4 regions of the Rhizobium sp. A22-96 genome follow, and region 1 is predicted to be linked to each of the others. Evidence: riboswitches for the same ligand, from Rfam matches in the RefSeq annotation. Region 1 holds a riboswitch; each other region holds the start of a gene.
What was found. Region 1 has a riboswitch for cobalamin ahead of nrdH (glutaredoxin-like protein NrdH). Riboswitches for the same ligand answer to the same signal wherever they lie in the genome.
Positions count from the first base shown of each region.

Region 2: another riboswitch for cobalamin. It lies ahead of metE (5-methyltetrahydropteroyltriglutamate--homocysteine S-methyltransferase); the one in region 1 lies ahead of nrdH (glutaredoxin-like protein NrdH).
Region 3: another riboswitch for cobalamin. It lies ahead of ACQZ6F_RS06270 (ABC transporter substrate-binding protein); the one in region 1 lies ahead of nrdH (glutaredoxin-like protein NrdH).
Region 4: another riboswitch for cobalamin. It lies ahead of ACQZ6F_RS13105 (aromatic ring-hydroxylating oxygenase subunit alpha); the one in region 1 lies ahead of nrdH (glutaredoxin-like protein NrdH).

Region 1 covers NZ_JBNWDQ010000001.1:598,512-604,547, reverse strand. Annotated here, with positions in the region: gene ACQZ6F_RS02715 (acyltransferase family protein) at 1-292, shown strand, start outside; gene ACQZ6F_RS02710 (hypothetical protein) at 395-1,633, opposite strand; cobalamin riboswitch at 1,796-2,015, shown strand; gene nrdH (glutaredoxin-like protein NrdH) at 2,268-2,489, shown strand; gene nrdI (class Ib ribonucleoside-diphosphate reductase assembly flavoprotein NrdI) at 2,501-2,896, shown strand; gene nrdE (class 1b ribonucleoside-diphosphate reductase subunit alpha) at 2,884-5,037, shown strand; gene nrdF (class 1b ribonucleoside-diphosphate reductase subunit beta) at 5,070-6,036, shown strand, end outside.
Region 2 covers NZ_JBNWDQ010000001.1:1,401,788-1,407,823, reverse strand. Annotated here, with positions in the region: gene ACQZ6F_RS06300 (ABC transporter permease) at 1-353, shown strand, start outside; gene ACQZ6F_RS06295 (ABC transporter substrate-binding protein) at 387-1,418, shown strand; gene metE (5-methyltetrahydropteroyltriglutamate--homocysteine S-methyltransferase) at 1,493-3,853, opposite strand; cobalamin riboswitch at 3,953-4,168, opposite strand; gene ACQZ6F_RS06285 (class I SAM-dependent methyltransferase) at 4,265-5,116, opposite strand; gene ACQZ6F_RS06280 (ABC transporter ATP-binding protein) at 5,121-5,885, opposite strand; gene ACQZ6F_RS06275 (FecCD family ABC transporter permease) at 5,882-6,036, opposite strand, start outside.
Region 3 covers NZ_JBNWDQ010000001.1:1,395,415-1,401,450, reverse strand. Annotated here, with positions in the region: gene ACQZ6F_RS06275 (FecCD family ABC transporter permease) at 1-546, opposite strand, end outside; gene ACQZ6F_RS06270 (ABC transporter substrate-binding protein) at 548-1,564, opposite strand; cobalamin riboswitch at 1,729-1,987, opposite strand; gene ACQZ6F_RS06265 (GGDEF domain-containing protein) at 2,095-3,189, opposite strand; gene ACQZ6F_RS06260 (patatin-like phospholipase family protein) at 3,512-4,732, opposite strand; gene ACQZ6F_RS06255 (phospholipase D-like domain-containing protein) at 4,787-6,036, opposite strand, start outside.
Region 4 covers NZ_JBNWDQ010000003.1:79,855-85,890, forward strand. Annotated here, with positions in the region: gene ACQZ6F_RS13090 (L-threonylcarbamoyladenylate synthase) at 1-449, opposite strand, end outside; gene ACQZ6F_RS13095 (DUF6656 family protein) at 508-1,125, opposite strand; gene ACQZ6F_RS13100 (ACT domain-containing protein) at 1,227-1,640, shown strand; cobalamin riboswitch at 1,858-2,061, shown strand; gene ACQZ6F_RS13105 (aromatic ring-hydroxylating oxygenase subunit alpha) at 2,160-3,404, shown strand; gene ACQZ6F_RS13110 (FAD-binding oxidoreductase) at 3,407-4,495, shown strand; gene ACQZ6F_RS13115 (glycoside hydrolase family 25 protein) at 4,492-5,496, opposite strand; gene ACQZ6F_RS13120 (BA14K family protein) at 5,743-6,036, shown strand, end outside.

The DNA of each region.
Region 1 (6,036 bases):
CGGCATCTTCCAATGGAGTGCCATCGTGGCGATTCTCGGCTATGCGAGAATTTGGTGCAGGTCCGAAAATGCCGTTGTCCGTTATCTCAACAAGGCAATTCTCACCTATTATGTGCTGCACCAAACGGTCATGTTGCTCATCGCCTATGAGCTGGATCGGGCAGGGCTGCTGTCAGCATCGTCTTTCCTACCGATCGCGGTTGCGACCTTCGCAGTCTGTGCCCTGTCATATGAGCTGAAGCGTCGCTTGGAAGCTTCCTGGAAAGCCGTGTTTCCTGCGCGGACCGCCTAAAGCGGTCACCGGTTCGAATTTCCTCATTGTTTGATGGAATGGAGAGCCGGTCCGAGCGACCGGCTCCCTTCTTATAGAGTGGATACTACTTGCGCGCCGCCCTTAATGGACTGCACCGGAGCCGCCGGCCGCGACAATTGCAAAGGGCTGTCCCTCGACGGGAATGCTGCGAATCTCCTTCAACGTCTCGCCGTCGATCAAGCGCACCAAGCTATGGCGTGGATCGGTAATGGCGATGAGATTGCCGGCCATGGCAAGGCGTGGTCGCGGATCGCGCCAATGGCCATCCTTGCTGTAGGGTTCAGTCACGCTCCCTGATTTCGTGATGCCGCCTTCCACCACATCGATGCGATGCAGGTTTCCGTCTTCCGTGAGGACATAGGCATGGCGTGGATCAGCCGCATCGAGCACGAAGTCGATACGCCGTGTCGGCAACTCGATCAGCTTGTAGGGCTCGGCCTTGTTATCGGGGTCGATGAGGACGATGTTCCGTTCCCCATAATTGCCCAGGAAGAATTGCATGGACGTGCCGCCGAGCAAGGTCGAGACCTTGCCTTTCGGCATATCGGAACCATAGGCGAGCATCTCGATCTTCGGGCCGTCAATACCGCCGGGGCGAACGACGAGGACGCCTTCCTCGCAACCGAAGGCAACCAGCCGGGCGGATGTCGCCTCACCATGTAGGCCGGTGCAGGTTTCGACCTGTCCGACCTGCTCGCCTTTGCGGTCGAGCACCCGCAGGCCCAGGCGCGGTGGCAATTCGCCATCCTTGACGGGGACGGCCGTGTTCGGCACTGACACCAGGAGATGGTTGCCCATCGGGACAGCAGCGCCGTGATGTGCGGCAGTGGTGCCGAATGCACGGATGTCGGCTTTGTCCCTGGTGAGGTCGGCTTCCGAGAGGAGATCGAATTTACCGCCGCGATCGTAGAAGATCGCCACATCGTCGCCGTGGGTGACAACGTGACCAGGCTTTTCGCCCTTGATTACCGTCGAGTGCAATTTCGGATCGGAAAGCTCGATATCACGATGCTCTCCATGGTCGGAAAGCGATATGCCGGTGTCTAGCGCGTGCACAACATTCTTTTCGCCCTGTACGGCAAAGACTGTCCTGCCGGATTGGCTCAACGAAAGTGCGGCATATCCGTCGATGTCGAAGCGGCTGATTTCCTTGCCACTCTCGAGGTCTACGACATGGACGACGGGTAAGCTATGATCGGCGATGAATAACCTCCAGCTTTCCGTCTTGCTTTCTTCATCTGCGACGGACGGAAATGGAAACAGCAATGCGCAGGCCAGCGACGAGGCCGCAAGGAGAGTGCCGGGATTGGAGCGGGACATGAATGATCCTTTATGTAATAACATTACATATAAATTGTTATAAAGTAACGCTGCAGTTGTCCAGCCCCGCAGATGCAGGGTTTGGTGGTGCTATCCACAAATTATCAACATTGAAATCCGTGGCGGCGCGCGGAACCAGTTGACGCAATTTTAACCTCATATACTATATATAGTGTTCGAGGTTCCTTCGATTCGCAAGGATTGGAGGCTAAGACGGGAATTCGGTCGGCGGTCATGATGATTGCCAAGCCGGAGCTGCCCCCGCAACTGTGAGCGGCGAGCGTTCGTTCGACATGGCCACTGAGACACTTGTGTCTTGGGAAGGCGAGATTGAATGCTGCGACCCGCGAGCCAGGAGACCTGCCTCGAGCATAACGTCCACGGGCGGGGTGTCCGGATGGCGAGCGTGGATCTGTGCGGCATGATTGCTGTTACCCTCGCTCCCGCGAAGATCCCGCAAGAATAACTTCGGGGTGAAGTCCATGTTTTTGAGTACCGATAACCGGCTACGCGAGTGACGGCCTTCTAACCGGCCAGTCTTCGACCGCATCCGTCTCCATTTTTCATCCTGCAACACGGGCATCGACTAATGCCCGAACGCATCTGCACGCCTATCACTATACGAGGATATCCAATGAGCATTACCGTCTACAGCAAGCCCGCCTGCGTCCAATGCACCGCGACGACCCGCGCTCTCGATCGCCAGGGTATCGATTACACCATCATTGACGTGTCCACCGATAGTGAAGCCTATGAGCTCGTGCAGGGCCTCGGCTATCGTCAGGTACCGGTTGTCATCGCCGGCGAGCAGCATTGGGCCGGTTTCCGCCCTGACATGATCAGCTCTCTCGCCTGAGGAACCAGGCGGTGGGCGAGATCGTCTATTTCTCCAGCAGATCCGAGAACACCCATCGCTTCGTTGCCAAGCTCGCCTTGTCGGCCGCTCGCATTCCTCTCAATGCGGGAGAAGAGCTTCGAGTGGCCCGTCCTTACGTTCTCATTGTCCCTACCTATTGTGGTGAAGGTGGCAAGGGTGCCGTGCCCAAGCAGGTTATCCGCTTCCTCAATGATGCGGATAACCGTTCAAACATCCGCGGGGTCATTGCCGCGGGCAACAGCAACTTCGGGGCGACCTTCGGTATCGCCGGCGACATCATCTCCACCAAATGCCAGGTGCCTTACCTCTACCGGTTCGAGCTGCTGGGTACGGACGATGATGTCGTGAATGTCAGACACGGATTGGAACGATTTTGGACACGCTAACGCTCGACCGGCCAGCGAAGGCCACGGAAACGGCACTGGACTATCACGCCCTCAACGCCATGCTGAACCTCTATGACGAGCAGGGGCAGATCCAGCTCGACAAGGACCGCATGGCGGCCAAGCAGTATTTCCTGCAACACGTCAACCAGAACACCGTCTTCTTCCATAACTTGCGGGAAAAGCTCGATTATCTGGTGACCGAGGGCTACTACGAGCAGGAAGTGCTGGACCAATATTCGTTCAACTTCGTGCGCGATCTCTTCGATCACGCTTACGCGAAGAAGTTCCGTTTTCCGACGTTCCTCGGCGCTTTTAAATATTACACCAGCTACACGCTGAAGACTTTCGACGGTAAGCGCTATCTGGAGCGCTATGAAGACCGCGTCTGCATGGTTGCGCTGGCGCTGGCGCGCGGCAATGAGCAGCTTGCCCACGATATGGTGGACGAAATCATCTCCGGCCGCTTCCAGCCGGCGACGCCGACCTTCCTCAATGCCGGCAAGAAGCAGCGCGGCGAGCTGGTTTCCTGCTTCCTGCTGCGTGTCGAAGACAACATGGAGTCGATCGGCCGCGCCATCAATTCCGCCCTGCAGCTTTCCAAGCGCGGTGGTGGCGTGGCGCTGTCTCTCACCAATATTCGCGAGGCCGGTGCGCCGATCAAGCACATCGAGAACCAGTCCTCCGGTATCATCCCGGTGATGAAACTGCTCGAAGACTCCTTCTCCTACGCCAACCAGCTTGGTGCTCGGCAGGGTGCGGGTGCTGTCTATCTCAACGCCCATCACCCTGACATTATGCGCTTCCTCGATACCAAGCGCGAGAATGCCGACGAAAAGATCCGCATCAAGACGCTGTCGCTCGGGGTGGTCATTCCCGACATCACCTTCGAGCTCGCGAAGAACAACGACGATATGTATCTGTTCTCGCCTTATGACGTGGAACGGGTCTATGGCGTGCCGTTCACGGAAATTTCGGTGACCGAAAAGTACCGCGAGATGGTGGCTGACAGCCGTATCCGCAAGAAGAAGATCAAGGCGCGCGACTTCTTCCAGGTGATCGCCGAGATCCAGTTCGAGAGCGGCTATCCCTACATCATGTTCGAGGACACGGTGAACCGTGCCAACCCGGTTGCCGGCCGCATCACCATGAGCAATCTGTGCTCGGAAATCCTGCAGGTCAGCGAAGCCAGCGAATATAGCGAAGACCTCTCCTATACCCATTTGGGCAAGGACATCTCATGCAACCTCGGCTCGCTCAATATTGCCGCCGCGATGGACAGCCCCGACTTCGGCAAGACGATCGAGATGTCGATCCGTGCGCTGACGGCGGTCTCCGACATGAGCCACATCTCGTCGGTGCCTTCGATCGAGAAGGGCAATGATGACAGTCACGCCATCGGCCTCGGCCAGATGAACCTGCACGGCTATCTCGCCCGCGAGCGCATCTTCTACGGCTCGGAAGAGGGTGTCGATTTCACCAATATCTACTTCTACACGGTGACCTATCACGCCATCCGCGCCTCGAATCTCCTGGCGGTCGAACGCGGACAGAGCTTCAAGGGCTTCGAGAATTCGAAATATGCCTCCGGCGACTATTTCGACAAATATACCGATCAGGCGTGGGTGCCTGCGACCGAACGCGTCGCCGAACTGTTCGAAACGGCTGGTATCGCCATCCCGACGCAGGAAGATTGGGCGCAGCTGAAGCAGGCCGTGATGAAGGGCGGTCTCTATAATCAGAACCTACAGGCCGTGCCTCCAACCGGTTCTATTTCCTACATCAACCACTCGACCTCCTCTATCCATCCGATCGTCTCCAAGATCGAAATCCGCAAGGAAGGCAAGATCGGCCGCGTCTATTATCCGGCCGCCTTCATGACCAACGACAACCTCGATTACTATCAGGATGCCTACGAGATCGGGCCGGAAAAGATCATCGACACCTATGCGGCGGCGACGCAGCATGTCGATCAGGGTCTGTCGCTGACACTATTCTTCCGCGATACCGCGACCACGCGCGATATCAACAAGGCGCAGATCTACGCCTGGAAGAAGGGCATCAAGACCATCTACTACATCCGCCTTCGCCAGATGGCGCTGTCCGGCACCGAGGTGCAGGGCTGCGTTTCCTGCGCCCTTTGATTTCCGGTTTGAAAAAGGACATTCCCGTGAACATGCAATTCAAGCCGGTAAGCCGTATCCGTGCCATTAACTGGAACCGCATCGAGGACGACAAGGATCTCGAAGTCTGGAACCGCCTGACCGGAAATTTCTGGTTGCCGGAAAAGGTGCCGCTCTCGAACGACATTCCGTCCTGGGCGACTCTGAAGCCGGAAGAGCAGCAGCTCACCATCCGCGTCTTCACCGGCCTGACGCTGCTCGATACCATCCAGAACGGTGTGGGTTCGGTGAAGCTGATGGCTGATGCCGCCACGCAGCATGAAGAAGCCGTGCTGTCGAACATCTCCTTCATGGAGGCCGTGCATGCGCGGTCCTATTCTTCTATCTTCTCGACGCTGTGCTCCACGCCTGACGTTGATGATGCCTATCGCTGGTCTGAGGAGAACGAGTTCCTGCAGCGCAAGTCGACGCTGATCATGGAGCAGTATGCATCCGGCGACTCGCTTAAAAAGAAGGTCGCAAGCGTCTTCCTCGAAAGCTTCCTGTTCTATTCGGGCTTCTATCTGCCGATGTTCTGGTCGAGCCGCGCCAAGCTCACCAACACCGCCGACATGATCCGTCTGATCATCCGTGATGAGGCCGTGCATGGCTACTATATCGGCTACAAGTTCCAGCGCGAGCTGGACCGGCAGCCGGAAGAGCGCAAGCAGGAGATCAAGGATTTCGCCTTCGATCTGCTGCTCGAGCTCTACGACAATGAGGCCAAGTACACCGAGTCACTCTATGACGGTGTCGGTCTGACCGAAGACGTCAAGAAGTTCCTGCACTACAACGCCAACAAGGCGCTGATGAACCTTGGCTACGAAGCGCTTTTCCCGGCGGAGGCCTGCAAGGTCAATCCGGCGATCCTTTCGGCGCTGTCGCCGAACGCCGATGAAAACCACGACTTCTTCTCCGGTTCCGGCTCTTCCTACGTCATCGGCAAGGCTGTTGCCACAGAGGACGAAGACTGGAATTTCT
Region 2 (6,036 bases), 800 kb from region 1:
TCTTTTTCAACGTCTACCAGGGCGTCAAGGAAGTCAGCCAGCCTGTCTTGTCCAATGCGCGGATGCTTGGCATGAACGAGCGCCAGTTGCTGCGCCATGTCTACCTGCCCTCGGCATTGTCCTGGGTATTTTCAAGCCTGCATACCTCGGTCGGTTTTGCCGTCGTCGGTGCTGTTGTCGGCGAATATCTGGGCTCGGCTGCCGGCCTCGGCTACCTGATCCAGCAGGCGGAAGGCGTTTTCGACGTGACGGGCGTCTTTGCCGGCATGGTCGTGCTGACGGCCTTCGTCCTAATCGTCGATTGGCTGGTGACCGTGGCCGAACGCCGGCTACTCGCCTGGCGCGGCCAGTAGAACACATAGTATGAGGAAATGGAGGAGGACGACATGGAACGCAGGACATTTCTGATCGCAACGGCAAGCCTCGGCATCGGGGCTTCGCTCGGCGGCATTCTGCCGGCGGCGGCACAGGATGCCAAACCGGAGAAGCCCGATCTTCTGATCGGCGTCGGCGGCAAGCCGCTGCTCTACTATCTGCCGCTGACGATCGCCGAGCGAAAGGGCTTCTTCAAGGAAGAGGGCCTGAACGTCACCATCAATGATTTCGCCGGCGGCTCGAAGTCGCTGGAAGGCCTGATCGGCGGTTCGCTCGATGTGGTGGCCGGCGCCTATGAACACACGATCCGCATGCAGAACAAGGGACAGGACATCGTCGCGATCTGCAATCTCGGCCGTTTCCCCGGGATCGTCATCGCCGTGCGCAAGGAGCTTGCCGGCGAGATCAAGTCCATGGCCGATATGAAGGGCCGCAAGATCGGCGTGACCGCACCCGGCTCATCGACGGCGCTGATGTTCCAATATGCCATGCTGAAGAACGGGCTGAAAGTCGACGACGCGTCGCTGATCGGCGTCGGGGGCGGCGCCGGAGCGGTCGCGGCGGTCAAGAGCGGGCAGATCGACGGGCTCTCCCATCTCGATCCGGTCATCGCGCAATTGCAGTATGACGGCGATATCACCGTGCTGCTTGATACCCGCACCGAAGCCGGCACGCGCGCGCTCTTCGGAGGTCCCAATCCAGCCGCCACCGTTTATATCAAGCGCGAGTTTGCCGTGGCCAATCCGATAACGACGCAACGGACGGTCAATGCCTTCATGAAGGCGCTGAAATGGCTCGGGACGGCGAGCCCCGAGGATGTCGCCGGCGTCGTGCCAGAGGAATATCTGCTCGGCAATCGCGACCTCTATATGCAAGCCTTCAAGAATTCGAAGGAAATGTATTCGCCTGACGGCATGGTCACGAAGGAAGGCTATGATTCGATGATGGGCGTCCTGAAGACGCTCGATCCGGAACTCGCCAATATCGATGTGCCTTTCGAGAAGACATTCGATCCGACCTTTGCCAAGGCCGCAAAGACCTGATCGAAACGGCATCGAATGCAGATAAGTTGAGAGCCGACTCAAGCGAGCCGGCTCTCAATCTCTGGCGGAATGCCTTAGGCGATGAGGGCTCGTTCCTCAGCCCTGGCATGTTCCTGCCGCAGGCTGCGGGCGGCTTGAACCATGTTGACGAGTGCCGGCTTCACCTCTTCCCATTTGCGGGTCTTCAATCCGCAATCCGGATTGACCCATAGCTGGCCATCCTGAAGACGCCTGCGCGCCAGCGACAAAAGATCGGTCATCTCGCTGACGTCTGGAATGCGCGGCGAGTGGATGTCGTAGACGCCGGGGCCGATCTCGTTCGGATATTTGAAGTTCCTGAACGCATCGAGAAGTTCCATCTTCGAGCGAGACGTCTCGATGGAGATGACGTCGGCATCCATCGCGGCAATGGCGATGATGATGTCGTTGAACTCCGAGTAGCACATATGCGTATGGACCTGCGTCCCATCCGCAACACCGCTTGAGCACAAGCGGAAGCTCTCGACTGCCCAATCGAGATAGGCCTGCTTGTCCTTGTGTCTGAGCGGAAGACCCTCGCGAAGGGCTGCCTCGTCGATCTGGATCATCCTGGCACCGGCCTTTTCCAGATCGACGACCTCGTCACGGATCGCAAGCGCAATCTGTCGGCACGTTTCGCTGCGGGCGATGTCGTCCCGAACGAAGGACCAATTGAGGATGGTGACCGGTCCGGTCAACATGCCCTTCACCGGCTTCTGCGTCAGCGATTGGGAATATTCCCACCAGCGAACGGTCATCGGGTCCGGCCGGGAGACGTCACCGAAGATGATCGGCGGACGCACATAGCGTGAACCATAGCTCTGCACCCATGCATGCTGGGTGAAGGCAAAGCCCGACAATTGCTCGCCGAAATACTGCACCATGTCGTTGCGTTCGAATTCGCCATGGACCAGCACGTCGAGGCCGATTTCTTCCTGCCAACGGATTGTGGCTTCGGTCTCCTTGCGCAGGAAGGCCTCGTAGTCGACATAGCTGAGCGTGCCCTTTGCATGGGCAGAACGAGCCTTCCGAACCTCCGGCGTCTGCGGGAAGGAGCCGATCGTCGTCGTCGGGAAGAGCGGCAGCTTGATCGTTTCCGCTTGCACCGACCGACGCTGCACAAACGCGCTCTTGCGCTGCTTCATGGCGGCATCGACCCCGGCAAGGCGGCCGCGTACCAACGGGTCGATTACCTTCGGTGATGAGGCCCGTGCAGCGATAGCCCTGGATGCGACGGCGACTTCCACTGAAACGGCAGCCTTTCCTTCGGCAAGACCACGGCCGAGCGTCGCAAGCTCACCGAGCTTTTGCGTGGCAAATGCCAGCCAGCTCTTCAGGTCGCTATCGAGCGCCGTCTCAAGCTCCAGATCGATCGGAACATGCAGCAGCGAGCAAGATGCTGCCACTTCGACGCCGTCGATACTACGCGCCGTGGCAACAGGCTGAAGGCGGTTGATGATCGCAGCCAGATCCGCCCTCCAGATGTTGCGGCCATCGATGATGCCGAGCGACAGAACCTGATCCTTGCGAACGGCCTTCACGACATCATCGAGCTGACCTGGCGCACGCGTCAGATCGACATGGACACCGGCAACCGGCAGCTCGGTGATAGCAGCCAGATTGTCGGCAAGACCGCCGAAATAGGTTGTCAGCATGATCTTCTGATCCGGCGCCGCCTCGGTCAACGCCTTGTAGGCGACCGAGAAGGCATGGCGCTCGCCCTCGGTCAGATCGAGAACGGCGATCGGCTCATCGATCTGCACCCAGTCGGCACCGGCAGCGCTCAGCCGGCGCAGCAATTCCTCGTAGACCGGAAGCAGTTTCGGCAGCAGGCCCAGCGGCTTGAAGGTTGCCGAGCGAGCCTTGGCGAGTTTCAGGAAGGTGACCGGTCCGAGAATGACCGGGCGGGTGTGAATGCCGAGCGCCTTTGCCTCGAGGAAGTGATCGACGGGCTTTTGCGTGGTGAGCGCAAAAGCCTGATCTTCTGAAACCTCGGGCACCATGTAGTGATAGTTGGTGTCGAACCACTTGGTCATTTCAAGCGCCTGCACACCATGGCCATGATGCGTATGGCCGCAATCGGCATGGCCATCGCCTTGGCTGCCGCGCGCCATGGCGAAGTAGGTCGACAATGAAACGTCGCCGCCCTTCCAGCCGTATACGGAAGGAATGGCACCGACCATGACGGCGGTGTCGAGGACATGATCGTAGAATGAGAAATCGTTGGAAGGGATACGGGTGATCCCGCTGTCGCGCTGAAGCGACCAGTTTTCAGCCCGGAGCTTCCTGGCGGTTTCGATGAGTTCGCTCTCGGGAATCTTTCCGGACCAGTAGGCTTCGAGCGCGAATTTCAGTTCGCGATGGCGACCGATACGCGGAAAGCCAAGAGAAGCGACTGGGACAGTTTTGGTTGGCATAGTCATACCCCATTGGTTGTGGGGGCATGGGTCAAGCGGACGCGTGCGGACAAGGCCAATATCGGCCAGCCACAGCAACCACCGGGACACCCCGCCCGTGGACGTTATTTTGTTGTGGCAGGTCTCCTGGCTTGCGGGTCGTCACCTTTGTCCGTCTTCCCAAGGCTCATCGCCTCAGTGACATGAATGGACATTGGCTCGCCGCTCACAGTTGCGGGGGCAGCCCCGGAATAGCCGATCTCTCAGCGCACCGGATTCCCTCTTAGCTCTGGAGCGAATGGAGTGCCCCAGAGAACCATAACGCTGGTGATTTCGCACCAAGCGCAGAAAATTGTCAATAGATATAAACAAATCTTTATATGTTTATTTGTCCTGACTGACTTCTCAAATCCAGCCGGCAGCTAATCCAGTTCATCGTGGCTGCGAGGTTGGTTCAAGGGCCGGCCTGACCGCATCCACTAAATTTCTTTGCGGAAAATGGGTGGGGGTCCATGGCCGCATGCAGGTCAGAATAAACCGCCGATAAACGAGGGTTCGAAGCTTGTTCCGCAGATTGGCATTCTTCCGCTGCGCCCTGGCAATAGGCCCGTGCGACTGGAGCTGAATGGCCGCAAAGCCCGCTGCCGACAATAGCGGGGTCAACTCTTCCGAACGCAGGCCGCTGCCAAAAGGCAAGGCCTCCATGATGCGAGAGTGGCGGCTGCTTAGCGCCCCATCATAATTTTGATCAGCGCCGACGAAGCGGTCAATCAGCGAAATCAGCAGCCTGGCAATCTGGCCGCTCGGCTTCGGCTTGGCCCAGTCGCCGTCGAAGATCACGAGGCGCCCGCCGGGCTTGAGTAGCCGAAGCCATTCCCTGAAGGTCTCTTCCGGCTGCGTCAGCGTCCAGACGAGATGCCGGCAGACGATCGCATCGTAGGCCGCATCCGGCTCCATAGTCTGTTCGGCATCGGCCAGCAGAAATCGAAGACGCGGCTTGCCTGCATGCTTCTTGCGCGCGACGGCCAGCATCGCTTCGGAAAAATCCAGCGCCGTCACCTCGTGACCGAGATCATGGATCAGCCGCGTCACCTCACCGGTGCCGCAGGCAAGCTCCAGAACACGCTTTGGCTGGGAGCCAAGCGCTGCGCGGATCGGCTTCTGCCAGGCGTCTGCCTCGGGGCCGGGTGCTATCCTGTGGCCGAAAGCAAGATCGAAGGTCTCCGACCGTTTCGACCAATAGTCCCTGATTTCTTCCTTGAGGTGGAAATTGGCACCGTCCATCAGATCAGCCCGCCATATATTGAATGTTGCAGCGGCCGTGGACGGCGGACTTCTGGACATGGGCGCGTACGCCGAAGACCCGCTCGATCAGCTCCTGCGTCAAGACTTCCTCCGGCGGTCCGGCAGCCACCACCTCACCCTTCTGCAGCACGGCGAGACTGTCGCAGAACATCGCCGCCAGATTGAGATCGTGCAACGCGACGATGGAGGTCACGTCGAGCTTGGAAACCAGGCCCAGAATGTCGAGCTGATGCTGGATATCGAGATGGTTCGTCGGCTCATCGAGCAGCAATTCGCTCGGGGTCTGTGCCAGCGCCCTGGCAATATGAACACGCTGCCGCTCGCCGCCGGACAGGGTCTGCCACAACTGCCCGGCTCGATCCCTCATGCCGACGCGGGCAAGCGCATCGAAGACCGCAATATCGTCGCCGGCGCTCCAGGAGGAAAGCGGGCCGCGATGCGGTGTACGCCCAAGACGAACGACATCGATGACGGTCACCTGCATGTCCGTGGTCGCCTGCTGCTCCACCAGCGCGACACGGCGGGCGATATCGCCACGAGAAATGGAGGCAATATCATCGCCACCGAGGCGGATGACGCCGCTCTTCACCTTCCGGAGCCGGCAGATCAGCCGCAGAAGGCTGGACTTGCCGGAACCGTTCGGCCCGAGGAGGCCGAGCACCTTTCCCTTTTCCACTGTCAGGCTGATGCCGTTGACGATCAGCGTGTTGCCGGCGGCAAAAGTCACCTTATCGACCGCGATGCTCATGCCGTCCTCCGGGCGCGATAGAGAATGATGGCGAAGGCCGGAGCGCCGAACAACGCGGTCACCACCCCGATCGGCAGGATCTGCTGGGGAATGATGATCCTCGAGACGATATCGGCGCCGACCATGAAGATCGCTCCGCCGAGTGCCGACG
Region 3 (6,036 bases), 800 kb from region 1:
CGATGTGGTGACGATATAGGAGGTCAGTGCATTGAAGAGCTGCGAGCCGGCGACGCCACAGAGAATGATGCGCTCGCTGGTGCCGCCGACACCGGCTGCCAGCAGGCCGACAAACAGAAATGCCACAACCGCACCAATGAAGGCGCCGCTGGAAAGAGTGAGGATTCCGTAGCCGAGCCCGAGGATCATGATGCAGACGGCACCCGTGGAGGCACCCGCCGAAATGCCGAGCACATAGGGTTCTGCAAGCGGATTGCGCAACAACGCCTGCAGGATCACGCCACTTAAGGCCAGCGATGCACCGGTGCTTGCGGCAACGAGCGCCCGGCTCAGGCGATAGTCCCAGACGATGCCCTGATGAATCCGGCTAAGCTCGAAATCCGTTCCGAGCAGCCGGTTCGCAACTGCCTTGGCGGTCGTCGACAACGGGATCGAAATCTCGCCGATCGAGACCGCAAGGCTGATCATGAATGCCAGAAACACCAGCGCAGCCACGGTGAGCGCCAAGAGCGCCCACCTTTCTCGCCGTTCTGCAATCAGGCGCATTCTACTCTGCCAGGCCGAAGGACTTGATGCCCTTGGCCAGCGTCTCGATGCCATCGATGGTGCGGATGGTCGGGTTCATCGACTGCGCATCCATCATGACGAAATGCTTGTTCTTGACCGCATCGAGCTGGCTGGTGACCGGATCCTTCTGCAGGAAGTCAAGCTTGACCTTCGGGTCATCGGCGGCGTAGCGGCGGCGATCCATCGTCGCGATGACGATGACGGCGGGATTTGCCTGCGCGATCGTTTCCCATCCCACAAGCGGCCATTCCTCCTCGGTCGTCACGACATTCTTCGCGCCGATCGTCTTCAGAATATAGGCCGGCGCGCTATTCTTGCCGGCGATATAGGCGTCACCGTTCACTTCCTTGCTGGAAAACCAGAACACGATCGGCAGGTTCTTCGCCTGCGCAGCGGAGATCGAAGCGACGGCATCGGCCTCGCGCTTCTTCAGCTGCGCGACCAGCGCATCGCCGCGATCTTTAACGTCGAAGATCTCAGCGAGTTCATCGATCTCCTGATAGATCAGGCCCATCGTGAACAGCTCCTTGCGCACGCCGTCACCGCCTTCGGCATTGATCTTGGCGACGCAGTCGGTCGGCGCGATATAGGTGTTGATGCCGAGTTCGGAAAACTGCTCGCGCTTGCCGACCGCGCCTTGCGCGCCGATATGCCACTCGAATTCAGCGCCGACAAAATCCGGTTCCTTGCCGACCACGGACTCAAAGCTCGGATCATTGTCGGCCAGACGCGGGATCTTGGCATTGGCTTCGGCATATTGCGGCAAGACCGGGCCGACCCATACGGCCGTTCCCGCAATCTTGTCGGCAAGGCCGAGTGACAGCAGGATCTCGGTCATGCCCTGGCCGATGGAGACGATCTTGGTCGGAGCCTTCTGAAAGGTGACCTGTTGGCCGCAATTGTTGATGGTCAGCGGATATTGCGTCGACGCGAAGGCGGACGCAGCAAACCCGCTAAGCCCAAGTGCAAATGTAATGGTCGTCAAAAATTGGCGCATGAAAGGTCTCGATGAGAATGGAAAATCTGGCAGCCTCGGCGCAATAGCGCTCAGACAGACCGCCGCCGGTTGCAAAGACCGCAATCAAGGCCGAAAAACGCCTGGTAGTATCGAAGGCTCAGGTCAATCATTCTCTGTCCTTTCCAGGCATCCCCGCCCGGTTGATTGGATCGTGATCGACGGCAGGTCTCCTGGCTCGCGAATGTCTGACGATCATCTGCCTTCCCGCGATTTGTGTTCGCAGTGGCATGGCCCTGAAGCCACCTGAGGTGGCCAGCAGGCTGGTCGCACCCGGGATGATCGGCAATCCGCTTACAGTTGCGGGGGCAGCCACGGTCTAGGTCCCTTTTGGGTCGTCCTCACCGTGTTCCCTATTAATCCCCTCGAAGCCTTCCTCGGGGAACCGTCGCATCCAGTTACGCCGGACTGCCGTCCGCCGTCAAGCAGGACACTCGAGAACCAATGGATGTTAGAAAAATCGCAAAAGCAGCCCGACGATTGCCTAAACCGGCGAGCTATCAAAGGCAGCTCTACGCCGTTTCAGCCAGCTCGACGCGATTTCGCCCGCTTGCCTTTGCGCGATAGAGCGCCTTGTCGGCTGCTTCGAGCACATGCTTGAAGTCGGCCGATGGTTCATGAGAACAGGCAATGCCGATGCTGACAGTGACGTGGATCGTCTCCTGCTCGAACATCAGGACCGTCGTCTCGATGTCGTTGCGGATTTTCTCGGCAAGGTTTCCGGCCGCCCTCATGTCGGTGTTCGGCAACAGCACGACGATCTCCTCGCCGCCGTAGCGGGCGGCGATGTCGGTCTTGCGTACAGTCTGCCGGATCACATCCGCCAGCCGTGCAAGGACCGTATCGCCGAAGGAATGACCCCAGTTGTCGTTGATCTTCTTGAAGTGATCGATATCGAGCATGATGATCGAAAAGGGAATCCGCCTCGTTCCGGCTTCCTTGCTGCAACGATCGCCTTCCCGCTGCAAAACGCGGCGATTTGGCAGCTTGGTCAGTGGATCGAGGCTGGCCTCGTTCTCAAGCGCGCGCTGGATGCCAATGCGGTAGCGTTCGCGCTCGAGTAAATCCGACAGCAGCACGACGCCGAGGATATTGACGATCGTGACCGGAAGTGTCGCCGAAAGGAGAAGCTCACGCGCGACCGGCCATGGCAGCAAGACGAGAACGACAAGCGAAGTCATCGTCGCCAGGCCGAACAGGGCTGAGCGCTTCCACCCAGTGCCGATCCACTGCCGCGGCACGAGCGTTAGAAGATACCCGACGATCGCAACGATCAGAATGCCCGCGACACCGCCAGCGGCTCCCATGCCGCCGACCAGGAAGCGAAACACACCCATCATGACAGCCGCAACCACCGTCCCAACCACACCACCATAGATCGGCGTCAGAACGAGCAGGATCGAACGGCCATCCTGGAAGATGCCGGGCATCCATTGGATTGGGTCGCTCATCGACAGGATACCACCCAGGCCAAAGAGCAAGCCGACGGCAACGGATTTCAAAACGCCGCGCTCGATCGTCCGGATGACCCAAGAATAGGCGTAGACAATAATGGCCACCTGACCCAGGACGCGTACCAGGGAAGGCAAATGCGTTTGAATTTCCATCACCATCCCAAATCCTCGCGCGGAGCCGCAGCGAATGGCACGCACTGGTCATAGTCGAAGTCAGACCGGAATATCACGCAATCGCTTCGAGATGGTTTATGAAATCTCATATCCTTCGAAGAAGCCGCTCTATCGTTCGAATGTGAGCCGGAGATAACTAGCATCGCGATAGCCGATCTTTTGACGTGATACGTGTCCGCATTGCGACAGTCGGGCTTGCGATCTGCAGCGCTCGAGGTCACAAATTGTGCGGAAGACGAAGTTGAACGGATAGCTTCAGTGAGAACTTATCTGGAGCTTCCCGCTGAATGGTCAAGCATGGCTATCCCAGCGCTCTTTTAGGAAAAGGCCAGACCGCGGCGACCGGCCGCGTCGGTCCAGCATAGTTTGCGCGCACACTGCGATCGCAGATTGCATATCCCCAGTTGACCAGCCTCTCGGAAATCTCGTCACCAAGATTGCTGAGCCGGGTGGGCGTGGCGGCAAGGGAAGACGCGGCGGCCGATGAACAAGGCAACGCCCCTTCAGGCACAAGTTTCGCGGGATCAGTATCGATACCCCAATAGGCACCGAAGCGGGCATAGGCTTGCGCCGTCACCAAGGCCGTCTCATCGGCAAACGCATCACTGGCCTTGAAACGGCCGATCAGATCGCGTCGGCGAAGCGCCCTTACCTGGTTGTCGGTTACATCCAGAATCCGGCGAAGCTGACTGACCCAGTTGCGGCAAAGCCTGGGATTTCGGCTGAAGGGCGCGCCACCATCGCTGACGAAGAGGGTGGCGAAGCGCTTCACCAGCGGCTCAACGCCGTGATTGTCGTAGACGCCGCCGTCCGTCAACATGACGGTCCTGCGAAAATCCCCGATCGACGGCACCGGTCGGCGCGGCGCAGTCGGCCAATCCTGGAAACTGCCATCCGCGAAGTTGAAAACCATGGGCGACAGAAAGGGTGGAAACGCCGAAGAGGAGGCGACCGCTCTGGCCAGCGGAAAATCCGGCTGGTCGAGCCGTCCGACAATATAGTCGCCGGCATAGGCCTTGCAGAAACGCCAAAGCACCCCGGTCTGCAGGTTCGTCGCGCAGAATACGAATTGCGGCTGATCGGGGAGATCCTGAAGGCTGCGACCGCGAAACAGGTGCTTGTCGTAGGATTTCTCGACCTGTTTTGCCGCGGACGTGCCAGGCAAAAGCCCGATAATCGCATCGATGACATCGATCCGCGAGCGGGCAAAATCCAGCATGGGACCGACAAAGACATCATTCAAATTGCCAAAATCGGCCTTCACCAAGTCCGGCCACACGCAGGCAAGCCAGCCTGTGGCGATAGAGCCGCCCGAAACGCTGGAGATGCGTTTTGCCTGTTGCAACAGCCCAAGCTCTGCCAGCCGAATGAAGGCGCCGACGTGAAACAGCATCGCGCGAAAGCCGCCGCCCGAAGCCGCAATGCCGATCCCAGCCTCGAAGCTGTTGCCGTCCCACCGGAAATCGGCTGCGTCAACAGCTTCCCCCTCAGTGGAAAGGGGTATCGCATCGATATCGTTCATGGATCACACCCTTAGTCGGCACCGGCGATCGTTGTTGATGGCATCGCTTCGCCTTCAATGCGAGAAGAGGAGACGATCCTTCGCATCCTGGGAGCCAGCTGCATAAAAACGCCGAAACCAGGCATCCTGCCCGGCGGCCGGCGGCCGTGCCAACGTCAAACTGTTGGGCGCACCAGCACTCTGCATCGCCGCGCGGAAATGAAGGTGATCAAAGATTCGCAGTGCTTCGATGGCATAGGATGTCGCTACCCGCTGGTCCTCGATCATCACGAGATTGTCGCCATTATTTGTTTCGCCACTGGGGGACAGGTTGGACGATCCTGTAAAGACCTTGGCCGTTGGCAGGTTGAAGTCAGTGACGACGAACTTGTCGTGCTGATGGATGCCGCTGCCGCCGCTCCATTCAGTCTTGAAGGGTTCCGGCGCATGGCTTGCCAGATAGTTGAAATCCACCAGGCCGACGGAGCCGTCGGGCTTGCGGATTTCAAGCCCACCCTCCTTGTCGGAAATGCCGTAGCTGAACACATCCTTGCCCATCAGCCGATCAACCGCCTGACGCACCGGGCCTGAGCGAATCTGATTGAGGAAGGCGATGGCATAGAAGACCGAGGAGGAAGCCTGATCGATGGCTGCCCCGACGGGACTGAGCGACAGATCGCTTGATTTGTGCGGCGAGAAGCAGAAATGCGCGGCCGGCATGCCGGCTGCCTGAACCAGGTTCCACTTGCTGCTGAGACTATCCTGCTGGAACGCATCCAGCCCCTGAAAGGCCAGTTCGAAAGCACGGCCGAACAATCCGGCCGCATCGCTGGAGTGAAACACCAGCGCATTGTTTGCCTGAATGTAGAGGCCGCGATAACTGAAATTGGTGGAACCGAACAGCACCTTGATCGGCTGGTCGCCGCGCTTGACGATGAAGACCTTGTTGTGCTGCAGGGTCTTGAAATGCATCCGCTTTACGGCATCGGACCCGGCCGAGACGGCAAGGCGCGCTGCCGCCTGAGATTCCGCGCTGCCGGCCGGCTTGTGCGATCCCGAATTGTCGATGATGGCGCGAACACGCTTGCCGCAGCTTTCCAACTTGGCAACGATATCTCGCTCGTTGAAGTCATAGGCAAAGACGTCGATGCTGAGGCCGGGGTCATTCACCACCTCGTCCAGCAGCCCGAATATCAGGTCATAGGCTCCGAAGCCGAGCCACTGATAGACATCGCCCTGCAGCTTGGTAAATGTCAGCCCCTGATCTGGATCGCTTGGAATGACGTTCGGGTTGTTACCGAACTTGTCGGCATAGGCCTGCGACG
Region 4 (6,036 bases), on a different contig from region 1:
CTGATCTTGCCCGACGTATTGGCGCTCGGCGCGGCAAGAGGGCGCCCGAAGGCACGGATCAGCTCGCCGGCAAAGCCCTGCGGCACGCGGATGCCGACGGTATCGAGACCGGCGGTCGCCAGCGGATGGATGCCGCTGCCGGGCCTGAGCGGTAGCACCAGCGTCAGCGGGCCTGGCCAGAATGCTTCCGCCAACTTGCGGGAGATGGGATCGAAGATCGCATAGCGTTCGGCCATGGCGAGATCGCTCATATGGCAAATGAGCGGGTTGAAGCGCGGCCGTCCCTTGGTTTCGTAGATCCGGGTGATGGCAGCCGGGTTGGTGGCATCGGCTGCAAGGCCGTAGACCGTCTCCGTTGGCAACCCGATCGGCAGACCCTCGGCAAGCGTTGCCGAGGCGACATCTATCGCCGTTTGCGGGTGTTCGAGAATGTCTATGTGTCGTGCCATGGCCTGCCCGTTTGCAGTTCAGGCCGTTCTTATGCTTTTCGAGTTTTCGGATCAATGATCAAAGCTGGCGAATGATGTCGCGAAGCTGTTCGTTGCGGGCGCCGAGCAAGAGGACGTTACGGACGGCGATCTGCGGATCGTGCGTGTGGAACAGCACGCCGTTGCCGCGAATGTCGCGATTGATCGTCAGCTTCTTGTCTTCCGCCTCCTTGCCCGGATGGATGGCGACGGCGAAATACATCCGCGAATATTTCAGGCTGATATCCTCGAAGAAATTCTCTTCCTGGCCGATGCGGGCAAAGAAGTTCGCGATGTAGAAGGCCCAGTTCACCTCTTCATATCGAGCGAATTGCGTGCGCGCCGCTGTTACGTGGCAATAGCCGAGATGCGGCGTGTCCTTCAGCGTGTGATGAAAGATGAGCTTCGGAAAACGAATCGACTTATGAAAGCCGTTGAGCCGGTCATGGGTCATTTCCCCGGCATTCCGCAGCTTCTGCGCGGTCTGCTCGGCGACTTCCTGGTGGGTCATGTATCGCCGCTCTTCGGCAAGCCAATGCGGCCTGTCGCGGTTGATACGACCGGTGCGCAGGAATTCGCTATGCCCCGTTGTCGATACCGCCGGTATCGGTTCGGGGTCGGCGGGCTTCCCAGCGTCGAAATATCTGAGTTTGGCCATGCCGGGTCTCGCTATAGAGGTCTGGAGACTGCATGATAACTAGTCTTGCTTGAGCCGGGCTTAACGACGCCGGTTGCAAATCCCCAGGGAGGCCAAAACACATGCCCGGAATTACCGATCTTAAGCTGCTGCTTTCCGGCATGAAACCGAATCTCGTCGAGGGCGAGTTCGTCTATTGCACCGTTCCATCGTCGACATTGGCCGATCATATTCATCTGGAGCCGATCGGTTTTTTCCGGGAAGGGGAGGGCGTGACCCTGATCCTGCCGCTGGAGGCCGCGCGGCAGGCCGGGTTTCCGATTGCGCCCGCAATGCGCATGATCACGCTCGATGTCCATTCCTCGCTGGAGGCTATCGGCCTCACCGCGGCGTTCGCTACAGCCTTGGGAAATGCGGGCATCAGCGCCAATGTCGTCGCGGCCTATTACCACGATCATATCTTCGTTCCGGCTGCTGATGCTGACCGTGCAATGGCGGCGCTGCAGGCACTTTCGGCGTCGCAAGCGACCCCTTGATTATCGGAGATCAACCGCATTGTCGCAATCAGGATAAAGCGTCATCAAGAGGAGGCAAAATAGCGACGATCTCCATGTCTGCCGATAATCGATAAGAGATTGAATTGCCTTCCTATATTGCCCATCCCTACGACCGTCTTGCTGTTCCGTTTCATCTGTCGCCAATTTCGAAGCCGATGTCGCATTGTAGCGCAGCGGCTGACGGGGCCGAGAGTTATGATGTTATCAATCTCAAGGTGCCGTCTGCTAGGGAGACGGAGAATTGGGAAGCCGGTCAAAATCCGGCGCTGCCCCCGCAACGGTGGTGGAGTGAGGCATGGCGAATAAAGCCACTGGGTCGGCCGACCTGGGAAGGTGCCATGGGGTTCTGGAAACAGGGCCGCTCCAGAGCCCGGAAACCAGCCTTGGGGAAATTCGGTTTACTGACCGCGGCGGGCGGTCGGGACATTGCTTCAGGCCGCTCCCAAACGGCCTTGCATGTCCTTCGTCCGTTTCCCGGTAACGCGCAAGGATAGGCAAATGGATATCAGCAGCAATGTTTTGCGGCAATTGAAGAACCGCCGCGAGGGCTTCAGCCTCGAGCAGCCTTTCTATATCGATCAGGATTACTTCAAGCTCGATATGGAAATGATCTACTATCGCGACTGGCTGTTCATCGGCCATGACTGCGAAGTGCCGCGCGCGGGCAATTATTTCACCGTCCAGATCGGCGATTATCCTGTCGTCATCGTCCGTGGTCGCGATCAGGTCATCCGCGCCTTCCACAACAGCTGTCGCCATCGCGGCTCACGCGTCTGCACGACAGAGCGCGGCTCGTCGGCAAAGCTCGTCTGCCCCTATCACCAGTGGACCTACGAGCTGGACGGCTCGCTGCTGTTCGCCCGTCAGATGGCCGAGGACTTCGACAAGACCCAGTATTCGCTGAAGCCGGTCCATTGCGAAAGCGTCGGCGGCTACATCTTCATCTGTCTGGCAAAGAACGCTCCGGACTTCGCGCCCGTCCGCGCCACGATCGAGCCCTATATGGCGCCGCATCGCATGAGTGAGGCCAAGGTTGCCTTCCAGAGCACCATTATCGAAAAGGGCAACTGGAAGCTCGTTTGGGAAAACAATCGCGAGTGCTACCACTGCGCCGCCAACCATCCTGAACTCTGCCGCACGTTTTCGGAAGCACCGACGGTCAGCGGCGTGCAGGGGGCGATGAGCGATCCGGTGATCACCGCTCATTGGGAGCGCTGCGAAGCCGCCGGCCTGCCGAGCGAATTCAAGATCTCGCCTGATGGCCAGTTCCGCGCCGCCCGCATGCCGCTCATCGAAGGGGCCGAAAGCTACACCATGTCCGGCCAGAACGCCGTCAAGCGGCCGCTCTCGCCCGATGTGACGATCAACGGCATCGGCACCATGCTGCTGTTCCATTATCCGACGACATGGAACCACCTGCTTGGCGACCACGCGATTTCCTTCCGCGTCCTTCCGCTCAATGCCGAGGAGACCGCCGTCACCACCAAATGGCTGGTGCACAAGGATGCCGTCGAAGGCGTCGACTACGATCTCGAGGAACTGACCCACGTCTGGACCGAGACCAACGACCAGGATCGCCGCATCGTCGAGGAGAATGCTTTCGGCATTCACTCGCCGGCCTATGAGCCCGGTCCTTATTCGGAACTCCACGAGGGCGGCGTCATGCAGTTCGTCGAATGGTATTCGAATTTCATGATCAACCGGCTGCAGGGCGATCAGGCCAAGCTGTCGGCGGTTGCCTGAGTATGAACATGACCGTCTCCCTTAGCCATCGACACCTCGATCAGATGCAGCCCTGGAGCGACAGGCAGCATCTGCTCGAATGCCTCTCCGTCACGCCCGAAGCGCCCGATGTGATGACCTTCACATTCCGGTCCGACAAGGACAACTGGTTCCGCTATCTGCCGGGCCAGTTCGTGACGCTGGAGCTGCCGACGGCGCCGGAGCCGGTCATGCGCACCTATACGCTGTCCTCGACGCCATCGCGGCCCTTCTCGGTCGCGGTGACGGTCAAGGCGCAGAAGGACAGCATCGGCACGCGCTGGATGTTCGAGAACCTCAAGCCGGGCATGCGCATCAAGGCTTTCGGTCCTCTCGGCGATTTCACGCACGTCCGCCATCCCGGCGATAAATACCTCTTCGTCTCCGCCGGTTCCGGCGTGACGCCGATGATGGCCATGACCCGTTACATGGCCGACACCGCGCCATTGTCCGACATCACTTTCGTCAATTGCTCGCGCAGCCCGACCGACATCATCTTCCGCTCGGAGCTGGAATATCTCGCCCGCTTCATGCCGAACCTCAATCTCGGCCTGATCGTCGAGGGCTGTGGCCGCACCGATCTCTGGTCGGGGCTGAAGGGCCGCATCGACAAGGCCAAGATCGGCCTGCTGGCGCCTGATTTCATGGATCGCACGATCTTCTGCTGCGGCCCGGAAGTCTTCATGGATGCCGTCCGTTCCATGTTGGAAGCGCACGGCTTCGACATGAAGCGCTACCATCAGGAAAGCTTCCAGCCGGCAAATGCGGCGACGCCGCTTGCTGAAGTTACCGACGATGCCTCGACGGACGCTGCGACCACGATCCGCTTCACCATGGCCGGCAAGGACGTGGTTTGTGCGGCCGGGCAAACCGTGCTTCAGGCCGCGCGCGGCGCCGGCGTGCGGATCGGCGCTGCCTGCGAATCGGGCCTCTGCGGCACCTGTCGTGTCATGAAGCTTTCGGGCGAGGTCGAGATGAGCCACAATGGCGGCATCCTCGATGACGAGATCGAGGAAGGCTATATCCTGGCCTGCTGCTCGCGCCCGAAGACGGATGTTCAGGTCGAAGCCTAATAATCCTGGTAATTCAGTTCATTGATCTCCACCGGCTCGGGTCGGCGGGTAGCAGCCGTGACGACCGGATCGACCATCAGCGAGACAAGCGTCTGTAGCGGCCCGTTGCACAGCGGTCCCTGGGCGATCGTCAGGTCGGGGGCAGGCAGTGGTTTGGCGGGCAGCAAATCGCCCTGCGGCCAGATCTTGGCGAGTTGCACGCTGGTCATCGGCACAACATTGACGTCGATGTCCGTCAGCGTGCCCGGAACGCGGTAGGGGCAGCTCTTGTCGGAACAATTGTCCGATGAGGCAAACTGCCAGATGGCGTAATTATCCCAGTTGCCGAGCGGGAAGGTGCCCTTCAGATCCGGCTTGTAGCGCGCGTACCAGAGCGGCAGCCGCGACAGCAGCGGATAGATATCGCGGTGATCGGCGATATAGCGCGCGGTGTTGTGATTGACGTAGAGGATCGGATAACGTCCGGTCCTGACCTTGATGTGTGCGACAAAGACCTGCGCATCATCAAGCGACATGAAACGCGTGGGATCCATGCCGTCAATGTCGAGCACCATCAGCTCGTCCGGCTGTGGATCGGCATAATCGAGAAAATGATTGGCCTGATCGATCGGATTGCCCGGTCGCCCCAGATGATAGGCGCCCCATAACAGGCCATTCGTCTTCGCCAGCATCCGGCGGGTCTGATAGAGTTCGCGCGTGACGGCATATTTGCGCCACATGGTCTTGCAGTGGGCGAAGGTGTCACCGGCATGGTCGCCGGTACAACTGAAGCTCTCGGGCAGGCCGTCGGAGGCCTTGGAGATGAAGGCGGCGATCCGCTTGTCCTGCAGGAACGCAGTCCAGTCGATGGTATTCAGTTCATAGGCATCGACGATGAGGGCATTTTGGGGGTCCGTCCAAGGCTGGTTTTCGCCGGCCGAAGGCTTCGTGGCCGGCCCCAACAGGGCCAGTACGGTCAGGAAGCTGCAAATCAGGCTGTGGCTGTGCCGGGACCCTTTCATGAAATAATAGTAAGGATTGCTGGTTAATCTTGGGTTAAGGATCGGTTCACTATACATTCATCGTGGAGCCCTCGCATAACTCCTTAAATTGGTAGGGATTTAAGGAACAGAATAAGGTGTTGCCGCGTTTCTTGTTGTCTATTCGGACATGCTGCGAAGCAGGGCGCTTAATCCTGCGAAAGAAGCATGCCCGACATCAAACGCTATACGCTTGAGCACAAGACAAACCAGCGAATGGAGATAAGAATGCTTGGTTTCCGTGCGAGAATTGCGACCATCGCTATTTCGGCCGCTGTCACCCTGACGAGCTTCACGCCGTCCTTTGCCATTCAGATGCCTGCTGCGCCGATCGCACCTGTGGAGAAATCCACGCTTGGCAATGTCGAGCAGGTTCAATGGCGGGGCTATCACGGCGGCTATTATCGCCGCGGCTGGTATGGCGGCTATCGCGGCTATTCGGGTTATCGCCATGGCTATCGTTACCATGATGGCTACTGGTTCCCGCTGGCCGCCTTCGGTGCCGGCGCGCTCATCGGCGGG